Regions from separate parts of the Kineococcus sp. NBC_00420 genome, predicted to be linked through region 1. Evidence: predicted binding sites of a transcription regulator. Region 1 holds the regulator's gene; the other holds the start of a gene.
The links. Region 1 encodes HrcA, which represses chaperone genes, less so after heat shock. Its sites were predicted from a motif close to GNTNGCACTCGGNNNNNCCGAGTGCNANC; they were not measured.

Region 2: the regulator HrcA is predicted to act here: its motif matches at 2,961-2,989, upstream of groES (co-chaperone GroES).

What each region holds. Positions count from the first base shown of each region.
Region 1 covers NZ_CP107930.1:4,591,255-4,596,828, reverse strand. The annotation lists gene OG218_RS22535 (Gmad2 immunoglobulin-like domain-containing protein) at 1-527, shown strand, start outside; gene dnaJ (molecular chaperone DnaJ) at 582-1,703, opposite strand; gene hrcA (heat-inducible transcriptional repressor HrcA) at 1,747-2,799, opposite strand; gene OG218_RS22520 (DUF3097 domain-containing protein) at 2,911-3,777, shown strand; gene OG218_RS22515 (DUF4870 domain-containing protein) at 3,799-4,221, shown strand; gene OG218_RS22510 (LLM class F420-dependent oxidoreductase) at 4,247-5,287, opposite strand; gene OG218_RS22505 (EVE domain-containing protein) at 5,346-5,574, opposite strand, start outside.
Region 2 covers NZ_CP107930.1:3,738,467-3,744,040, reverse strand. The annotation lists gene OG218_RS18515 (MerR family transcriptional regulator) at 1-65, opposite strand, end outside; gene OG218_RS18510 (WhiB family transcriptional regulator) at 391-693, shown strand; gene groL (chaperonin GroEL) at 796-2,418, opposite strand; gene groES (co-chaperone GroES) at 2,522-2,818, opposite strand; gene OG218_RS18495 (class I SAM-dependent methyltransferase) at 3,020-4,198, shown strand; gene OG218_RS18490 (alpha/beta fold hydrolase) at 4,188-5,051, opposite strand; gene OG218_RS18485 (CGNR zinc finger domain-containing protein) at 5,127-5,574, shown strand, end outside; gene rimI (ribosomal protein S18-alanine N-acetyltransferase) at 5,569-5,574, opposite strand, start outside.

The DNA.
Region 1 (5,574 bases):
AGGACGCGACCGCGACGGTGAGCGAGTCGGGCGGCAAGCTCGTGGTGGACGTGGCGGCCTCCGCGGCGTCGGGCTCCACCGGTGACGCGACCCTGGCGTTGCAGCAGCTCGTCTACACGGTCACGGCGGCGGCGGGTGACGACCAGCCGGTCGAGCTGCGGGTCGGCGGCAAGGCGGGGCAGTCGGTGTTCGGGACGAGCGTCCCGGCGTCGCTGTCGCGGGCGCCGCAGGCCGACGTGCAGGCCCCGGCGTGGATCACCTCGGTGTCCCCGAGCGCCGGTTCGGTCACGGTGAAGGGGGTCGGGACAGGTTTCGAGGGGACGCTGCTCTACACGCTGACGAACGCCGCGGGCGCGGAGGTCGCTCGGGACTCCGTGCAGGCCGGCGCGAACGGCACCTTCGCGGAGTTCTCGTTCACGGCGGCGGTGCCGGCGGGGACCTACACCCTGTCGGTGTTCGCCCCCGACGAGTCCGACGGCGAGGGCTCGGGCCCCGTCGGCGACACGAAGACCGTCACCATCCCCTGACCCTCCTCCCGTTCCGTGATCTTGCTGGGTCTCCCAGCAAGATCACGGTGCGGGTCAGCGACCGGAGAAGCGGCCGCGCAGCTTGGAGAAGACGCCCTGGTGGGCGGGGCCGAGCTTGCCGGCCGGCCGGACCTCGCCACGCAGTTCGGCCAGGCGGCGGATCAGCTCCTCCTGCTCGTCGTCGAGGTCGCGGGGCGTCGTGACCTCCAGGGTGACGAGCAGGTCGCCGCGGCCCTGGGACCGCAGGTGCTCGGCGCCCTTCTGCCTGAGGGTGACGACCTCGCCGCCCTGGGTGCCGGGGCGGACCTCGACCTCCTCGTCACCGTCGAGGGTCTCCAGCGGGATGCTCGCGCCGAGCGCGGCCGCGGTCATCGGCACGTGCAGGGTGCAGAGGAGGTCGTCGCCGTTGCGGGTGAAGACCGGGTGCGGGCGTTCGTGGATCTCGACGTAGAGGTCACCGGGGGGACCGCCGGCGGTGCCGACCTCGCCCTGCGAGGCGAGCTGGATGCGGGTGCCCGTGTCGACGCCACCGGGGATGCGGATGGTCAGCGGGCGGCGGGCGCGGATGCGGCCCTCACCGGAGCACTCCAGGCACGGCGAGGGCAGCACGGTGCCGAAGCCGCGACAGGTGGGGCAGGGCGCGCTGGTCATGACCTGGCCGAGCAGCGAGCGGACGACGCGCTGCACCGAGCCCTGGCCGTGGCAGATGTCGCAGGTCTGGGGGCTGGTCCCCGGCTGGCAGCAGGAGCCCTGGCACGTGGTGCACAGCACGGCGGTGTCGACCTGGATGGAGCGTTCGCCGCCGAACGCCGCCTCGGCGAGGTCGACGTCGACGCGGATGAGCGCGTCCTGGCCGCGTTGGGTGCGGCTGGCGGGAGCTCCCGCCCGACCGCCCCCGCCGCCCTGGCCGAAGAACGCGTCCATGATGTCGGAGAAGCCGAACCCCTGGCCGAAGCCGGCTCCGCCGCCGCCGGGCATGGACCCGCCGCGGTCGTAGGAGGCGCGCTTGTCGGGGTTGGAGAGCGTCTCGTAGGCCTGCGAGACCTCCTTGAACTGCTCCCCCGCGTCGGGGTTCACGTCCGGGTGGAGCTTGCGCGCGAGCTTGCGGTAGGCGCGCTTGATCTCCTCCGCCGAGGCGTCGCGGGAGACGCCGAGGACGTCGTAGTAGTCGCTCACGAGGTCGTGGTTCTCCTGTCGGTCTTCATCACGGGGCCGAGCTTCACTGGGACAGGATGCGTGAGACGTAGCGTGACACCGCACGCACCGCTGCCATCGTCGTCGGGTAGTCCATGCGGGTCGGCCCGAGCACGCCGAGGCGGGCGACGACGGTGTCCGGGCCCGTGCCGTAACCACTGCCGTAGCCGCTGGTCACGACGGAGGTGCCGTCGAGACCGAGGTGCAGGTTCTCGGCGCCGATCCGCACGGTGAGACCGCCGCGGTCGGCGTCCTCGGTCAGCTCCTGGACGAGGCGCAGGAGGACGACGTGCTCCTCGAGGGCCTCCAGGACGCTGCCGAGGGAGGTGCTGAGGTCGGCGCCGGACTTCACGAGGTTCGCGGTCCCGGCGATGACGACGCGTTCCTCCAGCCCCGCGGTGAGGCAGTCGCCCAGGGCGACGGCGACCTCCGCGGCGACGGCGAGGTCGCCGGGCGGGGTCTGCTGGACGAGGTCGGTGAGGTCGTCGCGGGCGTCGCGCAGCCGTTTGCCGACGACCCCGGCGTTGACGCGAGTGCGCAGGGCGGCGAGCTGGAGGCCGAGGGACTCCGGGTCGGCGGCGGAGCGGACGTCGAGGACGCGCTGCTCGACGCGACCGGAGTCGGTGATGAGCACCAGCAGCGCGCTGCGCCCGCCGACGGGGACGAGCTCGACGTGGCGGACGGCGGCGCGCGAGAGCGAGGGGTACTGCACGACGGCGGCCTGGCGGGTGATCTGCGCCAGCAGCCGGACGGTGCGGTCGACGATGTCGTCGACGTCGTCGGCCCCTTCGAGGAAGGTCTGGATCGCCCGCTTCTCGGCCGGCGTCATGGGTTTCACGTTGGCGAGGCGGTCGACGAAGAGGCGGTAGCCCTTGTCCGTGGGGATGCGTCCGGCGCTGGTGTGGGGCTGGGTGATGTACCCCTCCTCCTCCAGCACGGCCATGTCGTTGCGGATGGTGGCCGGGGAGACGCCGAGCTGGTGACGCTCGACGAGCATCTTGGAGCCGACGGGTTCGTGGCTGGACACGTAGTCCTCGACGATGGCGCGGAGCACCGCGAGCCTGCGGTCGTCGCTCATCCCGTCCCCTCTCCCCACTGGCACTCGTGTCGTTCGAGTGCCAAGTCTAGGCCGTCACCGCACGGCCGCGCCTCCCCCGTCAGCCACACGCGTCTGGTTAGCGTTCCGCGCGTGACCCGTTACGAAGACCGGTACGGCGGCGACGTGCTGTCCTCCGACCCGCACGCCCGCACGAACCCGAAGCCCACGCACCGCGACGAACCCGCCGTGCACGGCCTGGTCGTGGAGGACGTGGAGACCGGCTGGGTCGGGGCCGTCGTCCGGGTGGAGAAGAGCGGTGGTGTCCACGTCGTCGTCCTCGAGGACGGTCGCGGGCGCACCCGGACCTTCCCGCTGGGCCCGGGGTTCTGGGTCGAGGGGCAGCCCGTGCGCCTCGTCGCCCCGAAGGCCGCGGCCCCCGTGCGGGACACCCGCACGGCCAGCGGTTCGGTGGCCGTGGCCGGGGTGGGCGCGCGGACGGCGCGCGCCTCGCGGATCCTCGTCGAGGGCCGGCACGACGCCGAGCTGGTCGAGAAGGTGTGGGGCGACGACCTGCGGATCGAGGGGGTCGTCGTCGAGATGCTCGACGGGGTCGACGACCTCGACGCCGCGATCCGCTCCTTCGCCCCGCAGCGCGGTCGGCGGATCGGGGTCCTGGTCGACCACCTGGTGCCGGGGTCGAAGGAGTCCCGGATCGTGGCGCAGGTGTCGAAGAGCCCGCACGTGCTGGTGCTGGGTCACCCCTTCATCGACGTCTGGCAGTCGGTGCGCCCGGAACGCCTGGGGTGGCAGCGGTGGCCGACGATCCCGCGCGGGCAGGACTGGAAGCACGGGATCCTCGCCGAGCTCGGCTGGCCGCACGCCACCCAGGCCGACGTCGCGCACGGCTGGAAGCGGATCCTCGGCACCGTCCGCAGCTTCGCCGACCTGGAGCCCGCGCTGCTCGGGCGGGTGGAGGAACTGGTGGACTTCGTGACGGCCGACCTGGACGACCGCTGAACGACGCGCCAGGATCGGAGGGTGAGCAACCCCCAGCACCCGCCGCCCCAGCAACCGCCGATGTACTCCCCCGCGCCGATGACGCCCGCGGACGAACGGATGTGGGGGATGTTCGGCCACCTCTCCGCGATCGCGGCGTCCCTGATCGGACTGCCCTTCCTCGGGCCGCTGATCGTCTTCCTGGTCTACAAGGACCGCAACGGGTTCGTCCGCGGGCACAGCGCCGAGGCGCTGAACATGACGATCTCGGTGATCGTCTACGAGATCGTCCTGTCGATCGTCTGCGGGCTCATCACCGCGGTGACCCTGGGGTTCGGCTCGCCGATCTTCGTCCTGCTCGGGGTACCGGGGATCGTGTTCCTGGTGTTCGCGATCCTCGCGGCCGTCGCGGCGAACAGCGGCCGGGTCTACCGCTACCCGCTGATCTTCCGCCTGGTGCGCTGACCCCTCCCGGTGCGCCGGGCGGGGTTCAGGCGATGGCGCGCAGGTCCGCGGTCCGGGCCTCGAGGTCGCCGGCGAGGGGGATGACCGACACGGTGGTCACCCCGGCGGCGGCGTAGTCCGCCAGCCGGTTCCGCACGTGCTGCGCGGAACCCACCAGGCAGGTCGCGTCCAGGAACCCCGCGGGGACGGCGGCGGCGGCCTCCCGGTGCCGTCCGGCCAGGAAGTGCTCCTGGACCTCGTCGACGGCGTCGGAGAAGCCGAGGCGGCGACCGAGGTCGGCGTAGAAGTTCTTCTCGCGCGACCCCATGCCCCCCAGGTACAGGGCGACGTAGCGACGGACGGGGAGTTCGGCCCGGGTCCGCTCCTCCCCCGTCGCGTCGGTGAGCAGCAGCGCGACGCTGGCCGTGACCTCGAAACCCTCGGCGGGCCGGGGGCGCAGGGCGAACCCGGAGCGCAACTGGTCGAACTGCGTGGAGGAACCCTCCGGCACGAGGAACAGCGGCAACCACCCGTCGGCGATCTCGCCGGCGAGGGCGACGTTGCGCGGGCCGACGGCGGCGAGGTGGATCGGGAGGTCGGGGCGGGGCGGGGGTTGCATGAGCTTCAGCGGGATCCCCGGGCCGCCGGGCAGCGGCAGCGTGAGGTGTTCCCCGGCGTACTCGGAGGTCTGACGCGCGAGCAACCGCCGCACGACGTCGACGTACTCGCGGGTGCGCCCCAAGGGTTTCGCGAACGGCTGGCCGTACCACCCCTCGGCCACCTGCGGACCCGAGACGCCGAGCCCCAGGCGGAACCGGCCCCCGGAGATCCCGTCGAGGGTCGAGGCGCTCATCGCGGTCATCGCGGGGGTGCGGGCCGGGATCTGCAGGACGGCCGAGCCGAGCCCGATCCGCGACGTCCCCGCGGCCAGCCAGCCCAGGACGCTGACCGCGTCGGTGCCGTAGGCCTCGGCGACCCAGGCCGAGGCGTAGCCGGCCTCCTCCGCCGCTCGCGCCAGCGACAGCGCCTGCGCCGCGGCGGGGCCGATCTCACCGGTGAGGTAGCCGAGGCTCAGTCCGAGGTCCACCCGCCCGACCCTAGACCTCGGTGCAGGACCGGCAGGGCCCGGTCAGGGCGCGGTCGGGTCACGCAGGTACCGCGCCGAGCACGAGTCCGGCGAGCAGGGCGAAGTCCTGCGGGTCCAGGGGCACGAGGCCACGACGCAACCGGTACCCCCAGTTCGCGGACGCGGTCAGCACCAGCCGGTCCCGGACCTCCTCGAGCGCGACCGGCTGCACGGGTTCGTAGTCGACGAGACGACGGAACGGCCGGAAGGAGCTCCCGGGCGCCATGACCTGCTCCGCCTGGAAGGTC
Region 2 (5,574 bases), 850 kb from region 1:
CAGGTCCGCAGCGTGGCCGGGGCCACCCCGAGGCGGCGCGCGACGGCGGCCACCGTCAACGTCATGCGCGGGGCCGGAGGCACGGCAGCTCCCTGGGAGGGTGCGGCGGGGGACATGGCTGCAGTGTCCCAACGTCGGGGGCCGCCCGCCACTCGCGCCATTGGTCAGGGTTGTCCAGCCTTGTTCAGAGCGTTCGGGTGGCGGAGGCACCAGGGATCTGCACCTTGTTCAGCGTGTTGGGCAGAGGTTGTTCACCCCCGCGCCACGTCCCGGTCGCCCCCGCACGGGCAGATTGGTTGAACAAGTTCCGACCAGGGGCTTGAACAACTTCTGACGCGGTTGTACGTTCATGACCAGTCAGCAAGATCCCTCCCGAACCAGGAGCGCACCATGGCCGAGATCTCCCGCCTCCCCGGACCCGTCGCCGACGTCTGGGAGTGGCAGCTCGACGGAGCCTGCCGCGAGGCCGACCCGAACCTGTTCTTCCACCCCGAGGGTGAGCGTGGCCCGGCCCGCCGCAACCGCGACGCTGCGGCCCAGGCCGTGTGCGGTGGCTGCCCCGTCCTGGAGATGTGCCGTAAGCACGCCCTGAAGGTCCGTGAGCCCTACGGCGTGTGGGGTGGCCTCACCGAGGACGACCGCGAAGCCGTCTACGCGACCGAACGTCGTCGCGGACTGCGCATCGCCAGCTGACTCCTGCTCCACCCGTGCGCGGTGTGGTGCGGCGTGCGGAGAACGTGAAAGGGCCCGGCCCCCCGAGGGGGAGCCGGGCCCTTCGTCGTTCAGGGAGATCGGTCAGTGGCCGTGGCCGTGACCGTGGCCGCCGCCGTTGACGGCGAGGTCCTCTTCCTTCTTGTCCACGACGAGGGTGTCGGTGGTCAGGACCATCGACGCGATCGACGCGGCGTTGCGCAGGGCCGAACGGGTGACCTTGACCGGGTCGAGGACGCCGGTGGCGAGCAGGTCGACGTACTCGCCGGTCTGGGCGTTGAGGCCGTGACCGGCCTCGAGCGCACGGACCTTCTCGACGACGACGTAGCCCTCGAGGCCCGCGTTCTCGGCGATCCAGCGCAGCGGCTCGGAGGCCGCCTTGCGGACGAGGGCGACACCGGTGGCCTCGTCACCGACGAGACCGAGGTTGTCCTCGAGCACGGACACCGCGTGGACGAGAGCGGAACCGCCGCCGGCGACGATCCCCTCCTCGATCGCGGCGCGCGTCGCGGAGACGGCGTCCTCGATGCGGTGCTTCTTCTCCTTGAGCTCGACCTCGGTGTGCGCGCCGACCTTGATGACGACGACACCACCGGAGAGCTTGGCCAGACGCTCCTGGAGCTTCTCGCGGTCCCAGTCGGAGTCGGTGCGCTCGACCTCGGCCTTGATCTGGGCGACGCGACCCGAGATGTCCTCGGACGTACCGGCACCGTCGACGATGGTGGTGTCGTCCTTGGTGACGGTGATGCGGCGGGCGGTGCCCAGCGCGTCGAGGTCGATCTGGTCGAGCTTGAGGCCGACCTCCTCGGCGACGACCTGCGCGCCGGTGAGGGTGGCGATGTCCTGCAGGATCGCCTTGCGGCGGTCCCCGAAGCCGGGAGCCTTCACCGCGACGGCGTTGAAGGTGCCGCGGATCTTGTTGACGACGAGGGTCGACAGCGCTTCGCCGTCGACGTCCTCGGCGATGATCAGCAGCGGCTTGGAAGCCTTGAGGACCTTCTCGAGCAGCGGCAGCAGGTCCTGGACCGTGGAGATCTTGCCCTGGTGCACCAGCACGTAGGCGTCCTCGAGGATCGCTTCCTGGCGCTCGGCGTCGGTCACGAAGTACGGGGAGATGTAGCCCTTGTCGAACTGCATGCCCTCGGTGAAGTCCAGCTCCAGCGCGGTCGTGGAGGACTCCTCGACCGTGATGACGCCGTCCTTGCCGACCTTGTCGAACGCGTCGGCCAGCAGCTCGCCGACGCTCGCGTCCTGGGCGGAGATGGTCGCGACGTGCGCGATGTCACCCTTGCCGTCGACCTCGCGGGCCATCGACAGGAGCTTCTCGCTCACCGCGTCGACGGCCTTGTCGATGCCGCGCTTGAGGCCCGAGGGGGCCGCACCGGCGGCGACGTTGCGCAGACCTTCGTGCACGAGGGCCTGGGCGAGCACGGTCGCGGTGGTGGTGCCGTCACCGGCGACGTCGTTCGTCTTGGTGGCGACCTCCTTCGCGAGCTGGGCGCCGAGGTTCTCGTAGGGGTCGTCGAGCTCGATCTCGCGGGCGATGGTGACGCCGTCGTTCGTGATCGTCGGCGCACCCCACTTCTTGTCGATCACGACGTTGCGGCCCTTGGGCCCCAGGGTGACCTTGACGGCGTTGGCGAGCGCGTCGACGCCACGCTCCAGCGCCTTGCGGGCGGTGTCGTCGAACAGCAGCTGCTTGGCCATGTGTGCGGACCTTTCCGTTCAGTGGCGAGCTTCGGGGCGGGAACAGGAGACGCCCCGGGCACCCGGAGTGCGGGCGCCCGGGGCGTCTGGACCTGTCAGTCGCTTACTTGGCGACCTTGGCGAGCACGTCGCGCGCCGAGAGGATCAGCAGCTCGTCGCCGCCGTACTTGACCTCGGTGCCGCCGTACTTGGAGTAGATGACCTTGTCGCCGACGGCGACGTCGATCGGCACGCGGTTGCCGTTGTCGTCGACGCGGCCCGGACCGACAGCCAGGACTTCGCCCTCCTGGGGCTTCTCCTTGGCGGTGTCCGGGATGACGAGACCGGATGCGGTCGTCTGCTCCGCGTCGAGCGGCTTGACGACGATGCGGTCCTCGAGCGGAGTGATGGAGACCGACACTGGTGCGGCCCTCCCCTTCTGCTTCAGCGAACTGGCACGGACGGTCGGTTCGGGGAGCGGACGACCGTCGTCGCGGGTGCCGGACGGCCGCTGCCCCGGTTGGCACTCTCCAGGGGGGAGTGCCACCGACGCTGCGCGAGACGCTAGCACTCAGGGCGGGTGAGTGCCAGATCCGGTGCCCCTCCTGGCAGCATCGACCGGGTGAACGTTTCCGACGTCGACGCCCTGACCTCCCCGCAGGGACGGGCCCTGCTGGCCGAGCTGGCGGGGACGGCCGGCGAGGACCCCGTCGCGCTGGCCGCCCGGTTGCGCCGCGCGGGGCACGATCCCGCCCTCGCCGCGCTCGCCACGACGCAGTCGCGACTGCGCGCGAAGGCCGCCGCGAAGTTCGGGCCCCGAGCGGACGGGCTGCTCTTCACGGCGGCCGGCGCCGAGCAGGCCACCCGTGCCGTGGTGGCGGCCGAGCACGCCCGCCGCTTCGCCGCCGCCGGGGTGCACCGGGTCGCGGACCTGGGCTGCGGGATCGGCGCGGACTCCTTGGCGTTCCTGGACGCCGGGCTCGACGTCCTGCCCGTCGACGCCGACCCCACGACGGTCGCGGTGGCGGCGCACAACCTGGGGCGCGAGGTCCGCTGCGCGGACGTCACGGCCGGGGTCGTCGACGAGCTCGGTCCCGGGGACGGCGCCTGGTTCGACCCGGCGCGGCGGACCTCCGGGGGGCGGCGCCTCTTCGACCCCGAGGCGACCTCTCCCCCGCTCTCCTTCGTCCTCGCCACGGCCGCCCGGGTCCCGGCGACCGGTGCGAAGCTCGCCCCCGGTCTGCCGCACGAGCTGGTCCCGGCCGGCGCCGAGGCGCAGTGGACGTCGGTGGACGGGGAGGTCGTCGAGTGCGCGCTGTGGTGCGGACCGCTGGCCCGGCCGGGTCTCGTGCGCAGCGCCCGCGTCGTGCGGGGTGCCACCGCCCACGAGATCGACGACGTCGACCTCCCGGTGGCCCCGGTCGGGCCGGTCGGTGAGTTCCTGCACGAACCCGACGGGGCGGTGATCCGTTCGGGGCTGGTGGCGAAGGTCGCGGCCGACCTGGACGGGCGACTGGTCGACGAGACGATCGCCTACGTGAGCACGGACTCGTCCCGGACCTCGCCGTTCACCCGGGCGTTCCGGGTGCTGGAGGTCATGCCGTTCGGGCTGAAGCCCCTGCGCGCCCGGCTGCGCGAACTCGACGTCGGAACCCTGACCGTGAAGAAGCGCGGGACGGCCGTCGACCCGGACCAGTTCCGCAGGCAGTTGGCGCTCAAGGGCTCGCGCACCGCGACGATCGTGCTGACCCGGATCGCGGGGAAGCAGAGCGTGCTGGTGGTGGAACCCGTCACCCCGTGACGCGGGCGAGGAACTCCCGCACGTGGTCGGTGACCTCGTCGAGGGCGCTCTCGAGCAGGAAGTGCCCGCCGTCGACGAGTCGGACCTCTCCGCCGACCGCCTCGGCCAGCGCCGTGGCCCCGGCCGGCCCGAAGATCTCGTCGTCGCGCCCCCACACGGCCAGCAGCGGGATCCCCCGGGCGCGCAGGAGTTCCTGGACGTGTCGGTAGAGGGGGACGTTGCTCGCGTAGTCGGCGAACAACGCCAACTGCACCCGGTCGTTGCCGGGACGGGCCAGCGCGGCCGCGTCGTGGTGCCAGGTGTCCGGGCTCACCACGCTCGGGTCGGGAACCCCGTGGGTGTACTGCCAGCGGATCGCGTCGACGCCCAGCGCCGGGCGGAGCGCCTCCTCCGTCTCGCGCGTCCGGAGTTCGCCGTGCGCCCAGATCGGCGCCCAGAACTCCTCGACGAATCCCGCCTCGTGGCCGTTGCCGTTCTGGCTGACGACGGCCGTGACGGCGTCCGGGCGCTCCAGCAGCAGGCGCCAGCCGACGGGGGCGCCGTAGTCCTGGACGTAGACCGCGAACCGGGTCACGCCGAGACGGTCCAGCAGGCGGCCGGTGAGGTCCGCGAGTGCGGCGAAGGAGTAGTCGAACTCCTCGACCGCGGGGGCGTCGGAGAGCCCGAACCCGAGCAGGTCGGGGGCGATGACCCGGTACCGGTCGGCGAGGCGGGGGATCAGCTCGCGGAACATGAACGAGCTCGTCGGGTAGCCGTGCAGCAGCACGACCACGGGCGCGTCGGGAGCGCCCGCCTCCCGGTAGAAGAGCTGGAACCCGTCGACCTCGGCGTAGCGGTGGTGCGTGGTCATCATCTAACCCCTTTCGTGGTCTGGAGCGGTTAGAGTTGCCCAGCACTGCTAACCTGTCAAGTCGATAAGGGAGGTTAGATGACCGATCCGGACGAGGAACTGCTGCTCGGCCTGCTGAACAGCACCCCGGTGGTGGACGGCCGGCCGCAGGACCTGCTCACCACGGACGCGGGCGAACGACCCGCCCTGGTGCGGGCGCGGGACCTGCTGCAGTCGGTGGTCCGCGGCGACGGGGACGCGTCCCTGCTGCAGGAACTGCTGGTCGGCGTCACCTGGACGGCCTCCGTAGGCCCCCGGGGCATCGAGCGCGTCCTGCGGACGACCGGCACGAACCCGTCGGTGGTGCGCGCCGTCCTGGCCTGGGACACCCTCGAACGCGAACGTCCGGGGCGGTTGCGGCCCTGCGCGAACTCCGAGTGCCGGTTGTTCTTCGTCGACCGCTCCCGGGCCGGAACGGGACGCTGGTGCTCGATGGCGGTGTGCGGCAACCGGATGAAGGCCCGCCGCCACCACTCGCGGGTCAGTT